DNA from 3 places in the Candidatus Allofournierella excrementavium genome. Region 3 is predicted to be linked to each of the others. Evidence: predicted binding sites of a transcription regulator. Region 3 holds the regulator's gene; each other region holds the start of a gene.
The links. Region 3 encodes NrdR, which represses ribonucleotide reductase genes. Its sites were predicted from a motif close to CACNANATNTNGTG; they were not measured.
Positions count from the first base shown of each region.

Region 1: ACMI1Q_RS08535 (anaerobic ribonucleoside triphosphate reductase) is a predicted target of NrdR. The motif match lies at 2,926-2,939, and genes of this name have one in related genera.
Region 2: nrdJ (ribonucleoside-triphosphate reductase, adenosylcobalamin-dependent) is a predicted target of NrdR. The motif match lies at 2,098-2,111, and genes of this name have one in related genera.

Region 1 is NZ_DBGFPE010000035.1:54,960-59,882, forward strand. Features, by position in the region: gene nrdG (anaerobic ribonucleoside-triphosphate reductase activating protein) at 1-248, opposite strand, end outside; gene nrdD (anaerobic ribonucleoside-triphosphate reductase) at 248-394, opposite strand; gene ACMI1Q_RS08535 (anaerobic ribonucleoside triphosphate reductase) at 521-2,806, opposite strand; gene ACMI1Q_RS08540 (M48 family metallopeptidase) at 3,122-3,676, shown strand; gene ACMI1Q_RS08545 (lipopolysaccharide biosynthesis protein) at 3,706-4,923, shown strand, end outside.
Region 2 is NZ_DBGFPE010000007.1:74,897-79,819, forward strand. Features, by position in the region: gene nrdJ (ribonucleoside-triphosphate reductase, adenosylcobalamin-dependent) at 1-2,065, opposite strand, end outside; gene ACMI1Q_RS02695 (hypothetical protein) at 2,311-2,658, opposite strand; gene ACMI1Q_RS02700 (hypothetical protein) at 2,679-3,554, opposite strand; gene ACMI1Q_RS02705 (serine/threonine-protein kinase) at 3,654-4,793, opposite strand; gene ACMI1Q_RS02710 (hypothetical protein) at 4,748-4,923, opposite strand, start outside.
Region 3 is NZ_DBGFPE010000014.1:64,288-69,210, reverse strand. Features, by position in the region: gene ACMI1Q_RS04105 (spore germination protein) at 1-1,035, opposite strand, end outside; gene ACMI1Q_RS04100 (YetF domain-containing protein) at 1,107-1,784, shown strand; gene ACMI1Q_RS04095 (DUF4363 family protein) at 1,818-2,186, shown strand; gene nrdR (transcriptional regulator NrdR) at 2,166-2,642, opposite strand; gene ACMI1Q_RS04085 (SdpI family protein) at 2,740-3,789, opposite strand; gene ACMI1Q_RS04080 (autorepressor SdpR family transcription factor) at 3,773-4,057, opposite strand; gene ACMI1Q_RS04075 (aminotransferase class I/II-fold pyridoxal phosphate-dependent enzyme) at 4,187-4,923, opposite strand, start outside.

The DNA.
Region 1 (4,923 bases), on a different contig from region 3:
TCCAGCATTTCGTCCCCCGCCTGGGCGAAGGGCTCGCCGCCGGAGAGGGTGATCCCCTTGCACAGGGGGCTTCGTTTGGCCAGCGCCGCCAGCTCTTCGGGGGTGCATTCCTGCCCGCCCTCAAAGGCCCAGGTCTCGGGGTTATGGCACCCCGGGCAGTGGTGGGGGCAGCCCTGGAAGAACACGGTGAACCGCAGCCCCGGGCCGTCTACGATGCTGTCGGCCACACAGCCTGCGACCCTCAGCATTACAGGTGCTTCACCCGGTCGCGCTCTTCGGCCTTCTTGGCGTCGTTCCACTTGTCCATGGTGCCCACCAGATAGCCGGTGATGCGGCGGATGCGCTCGAACTGGACGTCCTTGCCCACGACGGATTGTTTCTGCATTGCAGCCATGATGTTTCCTCCTTGGACCTTTCCCGGTCTTTTCAAAAATCGTTATCGTTATTATATCACGTTCGGCGGGCGGCGGCATGTTGCACCGGCAACACCGGGCGTTCGCCCCGCGTTTTCAAAGGGGGTTCATTCGCACCCGCAGAAGGCGGGCACGCTGGGGTATTTCTTGCGAAGCTCGGCCAGCTTTTCGGGGCTGAGGGCCTCGCCGCTGCGGCGGCCGCACCGGGGGCACACATCGCCGATCACGCCCACATAGCCGCACACGGGGTCGCGGTCGACGGGGTGGTTGATGCTGCCGTAGCCCACGCCCGCGTCGTGCATGCAGCGCACCACGCTCTCGAAGGCCTCCAGGTTGTTGGCGGTGTCGCCGTCCAGCTCCACATAGCTGATGTGGCCGGCGTTGGTGAGGGCGTGATAGGGCGCTTCCTTCTGGATCTTGTCGTAGGCAGAGATCTGGAACCACACGGGGATGTGGAAGCTGTTGGTGTAGTACTCGCGGTCGGTGACGCCGGGGATGACGCCGAAGCGCTTTTTGTCCATCCGGGTGAACCGGCCGGAAAGGCCCTCCGCCGGGGTGGCCAGCAGGGTGAAGTTCATCTTCATTTCCTGGCTCTTCTTGTCGCAGAAGTCGCGCATGTGCTTGACGATCTCCAGGCCCTTCTTCTGCATCTCCTCGCTCTCGCCGTGGTGGTGGCCGTAGAGGGCGGTAAGGGTCTCGGCCAGGCCGATGAAGCCGATGGAGAGGGTGCCGTGCTTGAGCACCTCGCGCACCTCGTCGGCGGGGCCCAGGTTGTCGCTGTCCAGCCAGACGCCCTGGCCCATCAGGAAGGGGTAGTTGTAGACCCGCTTGGCCGCCTGGATCTCATAGCGGTCCAGCAGCTGCTGGGCCACCAGCTCCAGCATGGAGTCCAGCTTCTTGTAGAAGGCGGCCTCGTCGTGGTCGGCCAGGATGGCCAGACGGGGCAGGTTGATGGAGGTGAAGGACAGGTTGCCGCGGCTGTAGCTGATCTGGCGGTCAGGGTCGTAGACGTTGCCCATCACGCGGGTGCGGCAGCCCATGGTGGCCACCTCGGTCTCGGGATGGCCGGGCTTGTAGTACTGGAGGTTGAAGGGCGCGTCCAGGAAGACATAGTTCGGGAACAGGCGCTTGGCGCTGACCTTCATGCTCAGCTTGAACAGGTCGTAGTTGGGGTCGCCCTCGTTGTAGTTGACCCCCTCCTTGACCTTGAAGATGTGGATGGGGAAGATGGGCGTTTCGCCGTGGCCCAGGCCCGCGTCCTCCGCCAGCAGGATGTTGCGGATGGCCATGCGGCCCTCGGGGGAGGTGTCGGTGCCGTAGTTGATGCTGCTGAAGGGGGTCTGCGCGCCGGCGCGGGAGTGCATGGTGTTCAGGTTGTGAACGAAGCCCTCCATGGCCTGATAGGTGTCCCGGTCGGTCTGCTTGTAGGCCCGGCGGCGGGCGGTGGCCACGATGCGCTGCGCCTCCTCGGCGGAAAGGGCGCTGGTCTCTTCCAGGGCCTTCGCCACGATGGCGTCAAACTCGTCGGCCTTCACCTCGATGCGGGGCTGCATGCCCAGCTCGTCGGCGGCCTTGTTCACCGCCGCCTCGGTCAGGGCGCTCTCGTCCTCCGAGTTCAGCAGGTCCTCCACGCCCTCGGCCAGCTTTTTGCGGTAGAGCTTGGCAAAGCTCTTGCGGATGCCCTCGGCCATGCCGTAGTCAAAGTTCGGGATGGACTGGCCGCCGTGCTGGTCGTTCTGGTTGGACTGGATGGCGATGGCCGCCAGCGCCGCGTAGCTGCCGATGCTGGCAGGCTCGCGCAGGAAGCCGTGGCCGGTGGAGAAACCGCCGTGGAACAGGCGCAGGATGTCGATCTGGGTGCAGGTGGTGGTGAGGGAATAGAAATCGAAATCGTGGATGTGGATGTCGCCCTCGGAGTGGGCCTTGGCCTGCTCGGGGGTGAGCAGGTAGGCCGCGTTGTAGGCCTTGGCGCCGGCGGTGCCGATCTGCAGCATGCTGCCCATGGCGGTGTTGCCGTCGATGTTGGCGTTGTCGCGCTTCATGTCGCTGATGCGGGCGTCCACGTTGGTGATCTCGTCGATGGTCTTCATCAGGCTGGTGTTCGCCTCGCGGATGCGGGTGCGGTTGGCCCGGTACAGGATGTACTTCTTGGCCGCCTCGTCGTGGCCGCACTCCATCAGGCCGGTCTCCACCGCGTCCTGGATCTGCTCGATCTGGGGGGATTCCTCGCCGCAGTCCACCTCCAGGTGGCGCGAGACCTTGTTGGCCACGCGGGCCGCTTCCCGCGCGTCGCCCTCGCCGGCGGCCTCCAGGGCCTTGAGCACGGCGGCCGCGATCTTGCCCTCGTCGAACAAAACTACGCGGCCATCCCGCTTGATAACGCTTTTGATCATGATGCAAACTCCTCCTGACCCGGCTTCGCGCCTTGCTTTGCGCTGTGTCGGCCCCCCATGCGCGCCGTTTGGTCATTCTCTGTATTTTGGGGTGAGAACGCTACTTAAAACATTATGACACCTACATATAGTGGCTGTCAATATGACCGGGCGCAAAATTAGCGCCAAGGTTTGGATGAATTTTTTGTGAGTTTTGCTTTTCGCGTTCAAAAGGGCGCGAAAACATGCTACAATGGAAAGCGCACGGTGCGCCGAAACGGCGCACAATGTCCTATTATACCCCCCTGCGGGGAAAAGAAAAGGGGGTCCGCCGCCGTGGAGCAAAAAGAATTTCGCAGCGCCGGCGGCGTGGACTACGCCCTCACCCGCAAGCGGGTGAAAAACCTGAATCTGCGCCTTGGGCCGGACGGCAGCGTGCGGGTGAGCGCCCCGCTGCGGGCCAGCGCCGCCTCGGTGGACGCCTTTGTGGCCGCCCACGCCGGATGGGTGCAAAAGGCCCTGGCCCGGCAGAAGGCCGCCGAGGCCGCCCGGGCCGCGGCCCCCACGCCGAAGCCCGCCGACTGCCTGCCTCTGTTCCAGGCGGTGAACGACAGGGTGTTCCCCCGGTTCGCGGGGGTGCTGGGAGGCCAGAAGCCCATTATAAAGGTGCGGGACATGCGCACCCGCTGGGGCAGCTGCCACCCCGCCAAGCGGCAGATCACCCTGGCGGCGCGGCTGGCGCTGCAGCCCCCCGAGGCCGTTGAGTATGTGGTGGTGCACGAGTACTGCCACTTTGTGCACCCGGACCACCAGGCCGGGTTCTGGGCGCTGGTGGCAAGCATCCTGCCGGACTGGAAGGCCCGCCGGGCCCTTTTGCGAAACGCGCGCTGAGCGCACCATCCACGGAAAGGAAGATCCCTTTGGACGCAAAGTACAAACGCCTGGCGAACAACACCCTTTTGTTCGCCATCAGCAACTTTTCGGCAAAGCTGCTCAGCATCGTGCTGCAGCCCTACATCACCTTCGCCATGGGCCAGGTGGAAGAGGTGGGCATCACCAAGCTGGTGCAGAACATCGGCTCGCTGCTCATCCCGCTGGTGAGCATGGGCGTGAGCTACGCCATCATCCGCTTCGGCCTGGACGAAAAGGTGAAGAAAGGCTCGGTGTTCACCGACGGCCTGCTCACCATCCTCACCGGCTTTGTCATCATGCTGTGCTGCTATCCGCTGCTGCGGTTCATCCCGCTGTTCGCGGAGTACGCGCCGTTCCTTTATGTGCATGTGCTGGTGAGCTGCCTGCGCACCTGGTGCACCCAGTTCGTGCGCAGCCGCCAGCTGAACCGGCTGGTGGCGGTGGACGGCGTTTTGTGCAGCGCCACCAACCTGGGCTTCACCATCCTGTTCCTCTCCGGCTTCCACATGGGGGCCAAGGGCTATGTGCTGGCCATCATCTGCTCGGACGCATTGAGCGCGCTGTTCGTCTTCTGCATCGCCGGGCTGGGGCGGTATTTGCGGCCCCGCTTCCACTCCATGACTCTTTGGAAGCAGATGCTGGCCTACTCGCTGCCCATGGTGCCCGCCCAGATCAGCTTCTGGGTCATCAACGCCAGCGACCTGTTCTTCGTGCAGGCCATGTGCGGCGGCTACAAGGACCAGACCGGCGAATACTGGACCGGCCTTTTGGGCGTGGGCTATTTCCTGCCCACCATCCTGTCGGTGCTGGGCACCATCTTCTATGAGGCGTGGCAGCTGTCCGCCGTGACCGAGCTGGAGGGCCGCCAGCGGTTCTTCAGCCGGGTGTTCGGCCTTTACCAGAGCCTGCTTTTCTGCTGCTGCGCGGGCATCATCCTGCTGTGCCGCCCGCTGATGTTCATCTTCAAGGCCAACTTCTTCGACGCGTGGCAGTTCGTGCCCCTGCTGGCCATCGGCACTTTGTTCAGCTGCCTGAACCAGTTCCTCAACAGCATCTACATGGTGGAAAAGCGCAGCACCCTCTCGCTTTACACCATGCTGGCGGGCGCGGTGGTCAACTGCCTTTTGAACTGGCTGTTCATCCCGGTGATGGGCCCCGTGGGCGTGACCCTGGCCAGCTTCCTGAGCTACTTCGTGGTGTTCATCCTGCGTGCGGTGAACACCCGG
Region 2 (4,923 bases), on a different contig from region 3:
TGTGGTCCACATAGTGTTCCATGAACATCTTGTAGTTTTCCAGCTGCTCGATGGCGGTCACGTCGCCCTTCACCCGCCCGGCGGGGGCCTTCACCGGGAACTCCAGCACCTTGGTGGTGGGGTCCTCCGGGTCCTGGCCCACCTCCGGCAGCACCGGGTAGCCCAGTTCCTCGCAGACGCGGCACAGGGGGTCGGTGGCGGTGATGCGCACGCGGCGGATGTAGTAAGGCGAATGAGAGTAGTGCACGCCGCTGGACACGGTGGGCAGCAGGGACAGGGTGCCCTCCGGCTTCAGGGTGGTCACCAGCAGCGGACGGTTGCCGCCCAGCTGGGCCGCCATCTCGTCCGCGGCTTTGCGGGCCTCAGCCCGCAGGGCATCCAGCAGTTCGGCCTGCCGGGCACGGTCCATGCCGGTGGCGTTGACCATGTCCTGCCAGCCGGTGAGGGAGCAGCCCAGCAGCCGGTCGCGCTTCTGCACCCGGTCCCAGCGGTACATCTCCAGCTCGCGGCAGGTCATGCGATAGCCCGCCCGGGCGGACAGGCGCTGGGCCTCCAGCAGGCCGGCCTTGTCCAGGGTGCCGTCCTCGCCCACAAAGGCCATCACGTTCACGGTGGTCAGGTTGCACAGGCCGTTGGAATCCAGCAAAATCTCGCCGCAGGGGTTGCAGCCGCAGAAGTTGGGGCGGCGCTTGAGACCCGCCTCCTCGTTGATCCAGCCCGGCTCGCCGGAATAGCGCATCTGCTGGATGTGCCAGTGCAGCTTTTCGCGGGTGGGCTTTTCGCGGTAGAAGATGGAGTTGTTGCTCATCTGGCGGTGAGCGATGGACTTGTCGATCTCCCAGTGGCCGTTCACCTGGCGGTAGAGGTTGGACTTGGCCTGGATGCAGGTCTCGTCGTCCGCGTCCACCAGGCCAATTTCCGAGGTGCGGCGCACGCCGCCGGAGACCACGTTCTCACCGATGATGTTGGCGATGTCCAAAAGGTCGATGGGGCGCAGCTGGGTGCGCACAGCGCCGTCCCGGGCGCCGGCGGCGGTGACCACCTTGTGGATTTTGTCCAGCATGGTCATCATGGAGCCGGAGCCGCTGGCGGTGCCGCCGAAGGTCTTGAGTCGCTCGCCCTTCGGGCGGATGGAGTCGTAATTCACCACCAGGGTGGTCACGCCCTCATACTCCCGGTTGGTGATGAGCTCGAAGTAGCGGGTCAGCGCCTGGGCCCAGCCCTCCTTGGAGTCGCCGATGGCAAGGGTCGCGGTGTCCCGCTGGAAGGTGAGGTTGGTGTATTCCAGCCGCTCGCCCGCGGGCACCGGGTCGTAGGACTTGTGCAGAATTTTCAAATCGGTGCGCACCGGCGGCAGCTGGTCCGCGTCGGATTTGAGCACCCGCACACCCACGCCGCTGCCCACCATCAGCAGATAGAACAGGTCGTGGTAGGCCACGAAGTCGTTGATGACGGTGAAGGCGCAGTTGTAGTTGGCCATGGGGTACTTTTCCGCCACCGGCGTGCCGCCCACCCACAGGGTGCGGCCGGACAAGAACTGCCGCAGATTGTAGATGTTATCGTAGAGTTTTTCCGCCTCTTCCCGGGGCGTGGGGGCCAGCGAGGCGTTGTATTCCACCGCGCGGCGCACCGTCTCCCACCAGAACTCCCGGCGGCCCTGCTGGGGCAGATAGCGGGAGTAGGTGCGGGTGTAGACGAAGGCGCCCAGCTGCTCCATGGGGTTGGGCGCGTGCTTGTAGGGGCTGAGGAATTCGCGGGTCAGGATGCCCTCTTTCCACTCGCCGCTGGTGCGCTCTTTCTCCTTCTGCACCCGGTAGAGGATGTAGGTCTTGGCGGTGCGGTAGAGCTGCTTTTCAAACAGGGTCTCCTCCACCGCGTCCTGGATGCGCTCGATGTCCACGATGTCCTGGCCTGCGGCGGCCAGCCTCTCTTCCACCGCGGCGGTGACGTCGTCCACCCGCTGGGGCTCATGCTCCCCGGCGGCGGCCGCCGCCAGCGTGACGGCGCGGCGTATGAATTCAGCGTCAAAGGGCACGACTTTGCCGCTGCGCTTGCGTACATTCATTTTTGGTCCCTCCCAACGTTGTTTGCAGGATACACCATATATAGTAGTTCTTGCGAGGCAAAAAGTCAATATATTGTTTCTTTTTCCGCAAAGAGGCCGGCGTTTGCGGGTGCGGAGCTCACCTTTGCCCTTCTGTGCCCAGTATAGCAGAGGATGCGTCCCATAGGGCGGACTTTTTTCCTCCGGCCCGGCGCTGCAAAAAAAGGGCTCCCGGCCAAGGCCGGGAGCCCACTGCTGCTGAAATATCACAGGCGGTTCGTTTTTTTGGTCGCGATGATGGTGAACACGCCGAAGGCGATGCTGAGCGCGGCCCAGATGTACAGATCGGAGTAGCTGCCTGCGCTCGGCAGGGCAAACAGCGCGGGCAGGATGTGGAATCCCGCGGCCACATAGCCGCCTTTGCCCCCTTTGCGGGTGCAGATGTTGACGATGCCCGCCACAAGCAGCCCCAGCGCCAGCACAAAACCCGCGCTGCCGCTCACTTCGCCGTTCTCCGCGAGGGTGTTTGCCAGGCCGGCGGCGCAGGACTGCAGGCTGACCAGCAGAAAGAGCACAATGCTCAGGATGCCGATGACCAGTTTTCCGGTTTTCATTGTTTCTTTCCTCCCTTTCTTCAGAACGTCAGCGTGAACGGCCCCAGCGCTGTGCGGTCGGTGAAATCGTCCGGGTCGGTGCTGTTCAGAGTGAATTCAAGGGAGGACATCTGCTCCAGCCGATCGCTGTTTTCTTCGCTGTCCAGCAGAAGAAGATCGCACATCGCCCTGCGCCCGGCGGGGATCTCGACGTAAAGGCTGCCGTCCGTCATGTAGCCGTCCACCGAAACATCGGAGGCGGTGAACACGCGCCGCTGTTCGCTGTTGTTCTCGATGCAGAGCCGCACGCTTTTGCCCATCAGCGAGTCGGCCTGTTCCAGCGCCACGATGCGGACTCCCTCGTCGGCATACAGTTCCGTGCCCTCCGGCTGATACGGGTCCGGCAGGGCGGCGTCGGTGGAAAGGACGATGGGGCCGCTTTGTGCCAGCGTCTGGAAGTTGTCGGGGTCGATCAGCCGCAGTTCGCACTCGATCTGGGCGATGGTCTCCACCCGGGCGTTGTCCAGGTCCGTCTGCAACAGAGTCAGGCCCGTCTCGGCCTTTTTGCCCGGCAGCACTTCCTGGGAAAGGGTGCTTTCGATCACCCATCCGTTCACGGTGCACACGCCGGACTGGACGACCACCCCCGCGTCCGAGTTGTTTTCGATGACCAGGTCAATTTGCGGGCCGAACAGAGAGCCCTCGCTGAGCCCCGTGGCGGTGATTTTTATCCCCGCCTCATCGTAGAGAACGGTTTGGGGCAAAGTGACTGCCTGCGGGGCGGTCTGTGCCTCCGACTGCGGCAGAGACGCCGGCCCGGACGGCGTCTCTGCCGGCTCCGAGGTCTGCGCGCCGGAACAGCCCGCACAGCCGAGAGCCAGCAGCAATGCCAGAAAAAAAGATACTGCCTTTTTCATTTAAAAAGCCTCCTCCTGCGACCAAATCGCGGTATGCTTCTCACAGTATATACCGGGTTTGGATGCATTTGGTGGGCTGCCAGCAGACTGGGCAAAAAATCATTGAAGGACCGCTTTGAGGGCCGCCGACGCGAGCACCGTGATCAAAAAAGCCGCGGCGGCCCAGAGCAGGACGGCCGCCGCCGTGGCGGCGATGCGCATTCCCCTGCCCTGCGCCTTGTTCAAAATGGGGATGTGCCGCTGTATGCCGAAGAGGTCAAACACCAGCACATAGCTCCCCACCGGGATCGCCAGCACCCCTGTCACGATCAGACATTCCACCGGGTCGCCCGCGGCGGTGGAATATCCCGCCGCCGCAAACACAAAGAACCAGAATGCCGCCGCCACCGCTGCCAGCGCCTTCTGGCCGGACCCGGACCGAAAGCCCGGCACAAGGCACAGCGGGTAGGGGTAGCCTGTCCGGGCGGCGGGCCGCGGCGGCGCGGCCCGCCTGCACGGCAATGCCGCCAGCGCGGCGTCCAGCTCCCGCACGTTGGAATAGCGCTGCTGCGGGTCGAGATTCGTGCACCTGGCAATGACCTCCCCCAGCAGGCCGTCGGCCCGCGCCGCATTGGGGAACGCGCCGGTCACCACCTGATTCAGCACCACCCCGAGGGAGTAGATGTCCGCGCGGGCGTCGCTCTGGCAAAAGCCGAACTGCTCCGGCGCGGCATATCCGTGGGTGCCCAGCAGGGTGGTGTCCGCGCTGCGGCCCGCCTTTTCAAAGCGGGCGATGCCGAAGTCGATGAGGTACACCTGCGAATCGGCGCCGAGCACGATGTTCTCCGGCTTGATGTCCCGGTGGACGATGTTCTCTCTGTGCAGAGGGGCCAGCGCCTGGCACAGCTGCCGGCCGAGCCACACCGCGTCCTCCCTGGTCAGCGGCGGGCCTTCTTCCATCCGCTGGCGCAGGGTCACGCCCTGGATGTAGTCCTCATAGACAAAGGCCGTGCCGTCCTGCCGGGCTTCGATGGCCCGGACCGTGGGCACATGCTTGGGGCTCATCGCCCGCAGCGTCTCAAATATCTCCGTCTGGCCGCCGGGCACCTGCCGCGCCACCAGGATGCGCCCGCTGGACCGCTGGCGCGCCAGAAAGACCGTTCCCCGCTGGTTCAGCGCTTCCAGAAAGACAAAATCCTCCTGCTCCATGCCGCTCACCCGATCATCACCTCGCCGCAGGCGGCAAGGCGGTCGTTGCATTCATAGAGGCTTTTCCCCGCCGCCAGCTGCTGCAGGATGACCGCGTCCCGCCGGATGCGGGGATACAGCGGCGAGAGCCCCGCGATGCGCAGCATGGTCTGGGTCTCGTCGCAGGTGAAGTGAAGCCCCA
Region 3 (4,923 bases):
GATCTCCAAAAGGACGATGACCAGCATCATCTCCATGAACAGCGGCAAAGGCGTGGCCGTCTCGGCGGCAGCCACCTTGTAAAGAAGCTGTGGCGGGAACAGCTCCGGGGTGTACTCCGCGATAGAGACGAACAGGCCCGGCAGCAGCACCGACAAAAAGAACGCCGTATACTTGAGCAGCCGTACGGCGCTGGCGAAGTAGGCCTTGCCGGCATAATCGTCCAGGCTTTGGAAGTTTTCATTGAAAAAATACGGCACGATCATCGCGAATGGGCTTGCGTTCACGAGAACTACGATTTTCCCCTCGCATATCTTGGCGGCGGCGGTCACGGGGCGCTCGGTATAGCCTACCTCCTGAAAGAAGCTGAAGCTGCCCCGCTGGAGATAGGGCGCGAGATACCCGCTGTCGAACAACACCGGCAGGTCCACCGACTTGAGCTTTTTCTCGATGGCTTCGACAAATTCCGGCTTTGCCAGCGTGCGGTCGTACAACATGGCCACCTCGGTGCCGGTGCGCTTGCCCACGGGGAAGATTTTGATGGTGAGTGATTCAGTGCGCACCAGCCGCCGCACAAGGCTGACGTTGATGCGCACAAGGTCGCAGAATCCTTCCCGGGAGCCGCGGATGTCCCCTTCGCCGGAGGGTTCCTGCACCGAGCGGAACTGCATGTTCTGCGTGGAAAGCACAACTGCTTTACGGCATCTGTCAATGAGCATCACGGTGGTGCCCGCGGTCAGCTGGGTGCGCAGGGCTTCAAAGTCCTCCACCGGCGTATTTTCTACCGGCAGGTCGGTCTGGTGCTGGATGTAGTTGAACAGGTCCTGGCCGTTTGCGGGCTCAAAATGGCTCTCGTTCAGCATCGAGAGCATCACTACCCACAGCCGTTCCAGGGTGGAAAGCCCCTCAAAGAAGCACAAACAGCAAGGCACGCCCCGCACGTTGACGGACTTTGCATACAGGTCGGCGGAGTTGCCAAACATCTCTTTCAGGTGGGCAACATTCGCATCCAGCGAATCGGTCAGGGGTCGCGGCATCGTTCTTCACCTCGCTGCTTAGTATGCCCCGCACCCGCCGGGTCAAAACCATTTGCCGGGAGGAGTTTTGTATGCTGGTGCTCGTGCTTCGCACATTGATGATCTACCTGCTTATCGTGGCCGCCATGCGGCTGATGGGCAAACGTCAGCTTGGAGAATTACAGCCCTCGGAGCTGGTGTCCACCATTCTCATTTCCAACCTCGCCTCCATCTCCATCGAATCCCCCGAGGTGCCGCTGGCGGCAAGCCTTGCGCCCGTCTGCCTGATCGTGGTGCTGGAACTGTTTTCCTCTGCGCTTTGCTATATGAGCCCCACGGCGGCAAAGCTATTGTCCGGCACGCCGGTGGCGGTGATACGGGGCGGCAAGATCGACCAGAAGACCCTGCGGGAGCTTCGGTTCAGCGCCAGCGACCTGCTGGAAGCGCTGCGAGGCAAGGACATTTTCGACCCATCGGAAGTAAACTACGCCCTGGTGGAGACCAACGGCACCCTGAGCGTGAGCCGGATGCCGCAGAAGGACACCCCCACCCGGGAGGATATGCAGGTGCCGCCGCCCGAAGCGCGAACGCCCATGGTGCCCCTTGTCATCGACGGGCGGGTACTGGCGGACAATCTGGCCTGGTGCGGCAGGAACGAAAAGTGGCTGGACAAGGTGCTGCACCAGAACAAATGCAGCCTGCGGCAGGTGCTTTTGCTGCTGGGGGACGATTCCGGGCAGGTGCAGCTGGTCAAAAAAGAGAGCCGCTGAAACCAGCGGCTCTCGGTCAGAAAGGATGATTGGATGAAACGGGTGCGCGCAGCCTTCGGGCTGCTGGCTTTTCTTGCGGTGCTCATCGTGGCCAGCAGCATCCTGGTGAAGACCACCAACGACACACTTTTGGATGACCTGGACCAAATTGGGGCTTTGAGTGTCGCCGGAAATTACGAAGCGGCGTTGGAGGTCATCGACGGGATGAACGGCTTTTTCTCCCGGCGGGAGCACTGGATGGCACTGTTCATCAAGCGGGACTATCTCAGCGGCATCGCCATGTGCCTGGGCGGGCTGTCGGCCTATGTTGGCCCGGATAACCAACAGGACCTGCAGAGCGAGCTTGGAAAAGCCCGCACGCAGATTCTGATGACCGGGCACTTATTTTTCAGTATGCTTTGAGGAATGGCCGTTGAGCATGTCTTTCAGCTCGTCCATGAAGGTGTTGATGTCGCTGAACTGCCGGTAGACCGAGGCAAAGCGCACATAGGCCACTTCGTCGATCTTTTTCAGTTCATCCATGGCCAGCTCGCCGATGTGCATGGAGGTGACCTCTCGCTCGTAGCTGTTCAGCAGCGTCTGCTCGATGCGGTCCACCGCGGCTTCCAGCGTCTGGTAGCTTACCTCCCGCTTTTCACTGGCGCGCAGCATGCCCCCCAGCAACTTCTGGCGGTCAAAGGCTTCGCGGGAGCGGTCCCGCTTGACCACCATCAGGGGCACGGTCTCCACGATCTCGTAGGTCGTGAAGCGCTTGGCGCAGCTCAGGCACTCCCGGCGGCGGCGAATTTTCTCTCCGTCCTCGGTGGGGCGGGAATCGATCACCTTGGAATCCAGTTCGCCGCAGTACGGACATTTCATGGCAGTTTCCTCCTTGGCTGGTGAGTGGGCGGGCGGAGCGCCGCCGTTGAATCACTATACAAACAGTATAGCATATTTTCCCGCAAAGAAAAGATTTTCAGCCAAAAATCCTGCTGTCCAGCTCTTCATAAAGCACTTTTGTGGCCACTTCGTCTGCTCCGCTGAGCACCACGGTCTTCCCCTTCACCTGCATCACGATGCAGGCGTCGCAGCCGGTGTAGGCATAACGGGTGTATGAGCCGAAGGCGTCGTTGCGGAAAGAGCCCATGGAAAGGCGGGGCGAGCCGAACCCGTTGGTGCGGCTTCCGGCGGGGATGTCCTCGGCATATTCGATGCTCTCCACGTCGGCGTAGTCTATTTCGGCGTCAGACCAGTAGCTTGCTTCGATGTTCAGGGCGGTCTCCCCCACCGTGAAATGAATGTCTCCGGTGAAGAGAAGCACCGGCGTGCCCACCACGGCAACGGCCAAAATCGCAAGGACGATGCCCGTTACAACACGGTCCGCTTTCGATCTGAACAGGCACCCGCTCCAGCTGCCATCCCGGACCTGTTTGCGGTAAAGCCAGTAGGAATAGACACAGGGCACCACCGCCAGAACAAGAATGGCCGCCATCATTCCCGCGACCATGGCGGCCCCGGGCAAGAGGCAGCACAACAGCAGCACAAGGCCGCCCGCCACCCACGCTTTACCGCCCAAGCGGTGGGTGCGGTTCCAGTTCTCTTCGTTGGCCAGCGTCCAGGGCAGACGGATGCCCAGCGTGGGGTTCTGCTTCATCTTGGGCATATAGTTGCCGATGATGAGGAACAGCAGTCCCAGGCTGGCGGGCACAAGACGCTCCCAGCCCAGCTCCACATCCAGCGCCACCGCCCAGGTGCCGGCGCAGTAAAACAGCGAGACGAAGGGCAGCAGCCAGTAGACCAGTTCCAGCGCCTTTTTGCTCTGGCCGTTCTGCCGGTTGGTGTGAAAGGTGAGCAGCAGGCACAGCCAATAGGTCGCCAGCATTGCGGCGGGCATCCCCAGGCAGAAGGCCAGCTTTGCGGGGCAGCTTTCGCCGGGCAGCCGCTCCCACAGCCCGATGCCCGCCAGCGCAGGCAGCAGGATGAGCGCGGAGCCAACAAGCGCCTTGCGTTTATTCAAGAGTTTCATCGTTCTCCTCCCCTTTCAGCGTGGTGAGCCAGAGAAGGATTTCCTCCAGCACCGACGCGTTCAGCTCGTAATAAATATACTTTCCTTCCCGCCGGTCCCGCACAAGGTCGGCCTCTTTCAGCACCGAGAGATGGCGGGAGACGGCCGCCGCCGACACCGGGAACCGTTCCGCGATCTGCCCCGCCGTCAGCGGGCCGGCCCGCAGCAGCGTCAGTATCTCCCGGCGGGTGGGGTCGGCGAGGGCTCGAAGCGTGTCTTGCATCGCCATGGCGTCACCTCATTTAACATTCAACTTAATCGTTAAACGTAATATAGCACTGCCTTCTCGCCTTGTCAATGGGGGGGGAAAACAAAAGGGCCGCCCTCCTTTCGGAGAGCGGCCCTTTGAGGCGCAAATTTATTTGGTCAGCAGTTTTTCCAGCGTGGCGATGCGCACGCAGATGCACAGCAGCGTCGCGGCCTGCTCCAGCTCTGCGAGGCTGGGATAGGTGGGTGCGATGCGCAGGTGATGGTCGTGGGGGTCGATGCCGTAGGGGTAGGCAGCGCCTGCGGGGGTCAGCACGACGCCCGCCTGCTTGCACAGTTCCACCGTGCGCTTGGCGCAGCCGTCCATCACGTAAAGACTCAGAAAGTAGCCGCCCTTGGGGTCGGTCCAGTGGGCGATGCCGGGGCAGCTGCCCAGATCGCGGGTGAAGATCTCCTTCACCAGGTCGAACTTCGGCGCGATGATGGCCCGGTGCTTTGCCATGTGCTCCAGAACGCCCTTGCGGTCCTTCAAAAAGCGCACGTGGCGCAGCTGGTTCATCTTGTCGTAGCTGATGATCATGGAGCTCATGTTCTTCAGGATGTGCTCCACGCTCTTGCGGCTGGTGGCCACGGCGGCAACGCCCGCGCCGGGGAAGGTCATTTTACTGGTGGAGCAGAACATCATCGCCCGGTCGGGATGGCCGGCTTTGGCGCACTCGTCCAGGATGGGCAGCACCTCATACACCTCGTCGGTGAGGGTGTGCACACAGTAGGCGTCGTCCCAGAAGATCTTGAAGTCCGGCGCGGCGGTCTCCATGGCGGCCAGACGGCGCACGGTGTCGTCGCTGTAAGAATAGCCGTCCGGGTTGGAATACACAGGAACGCACC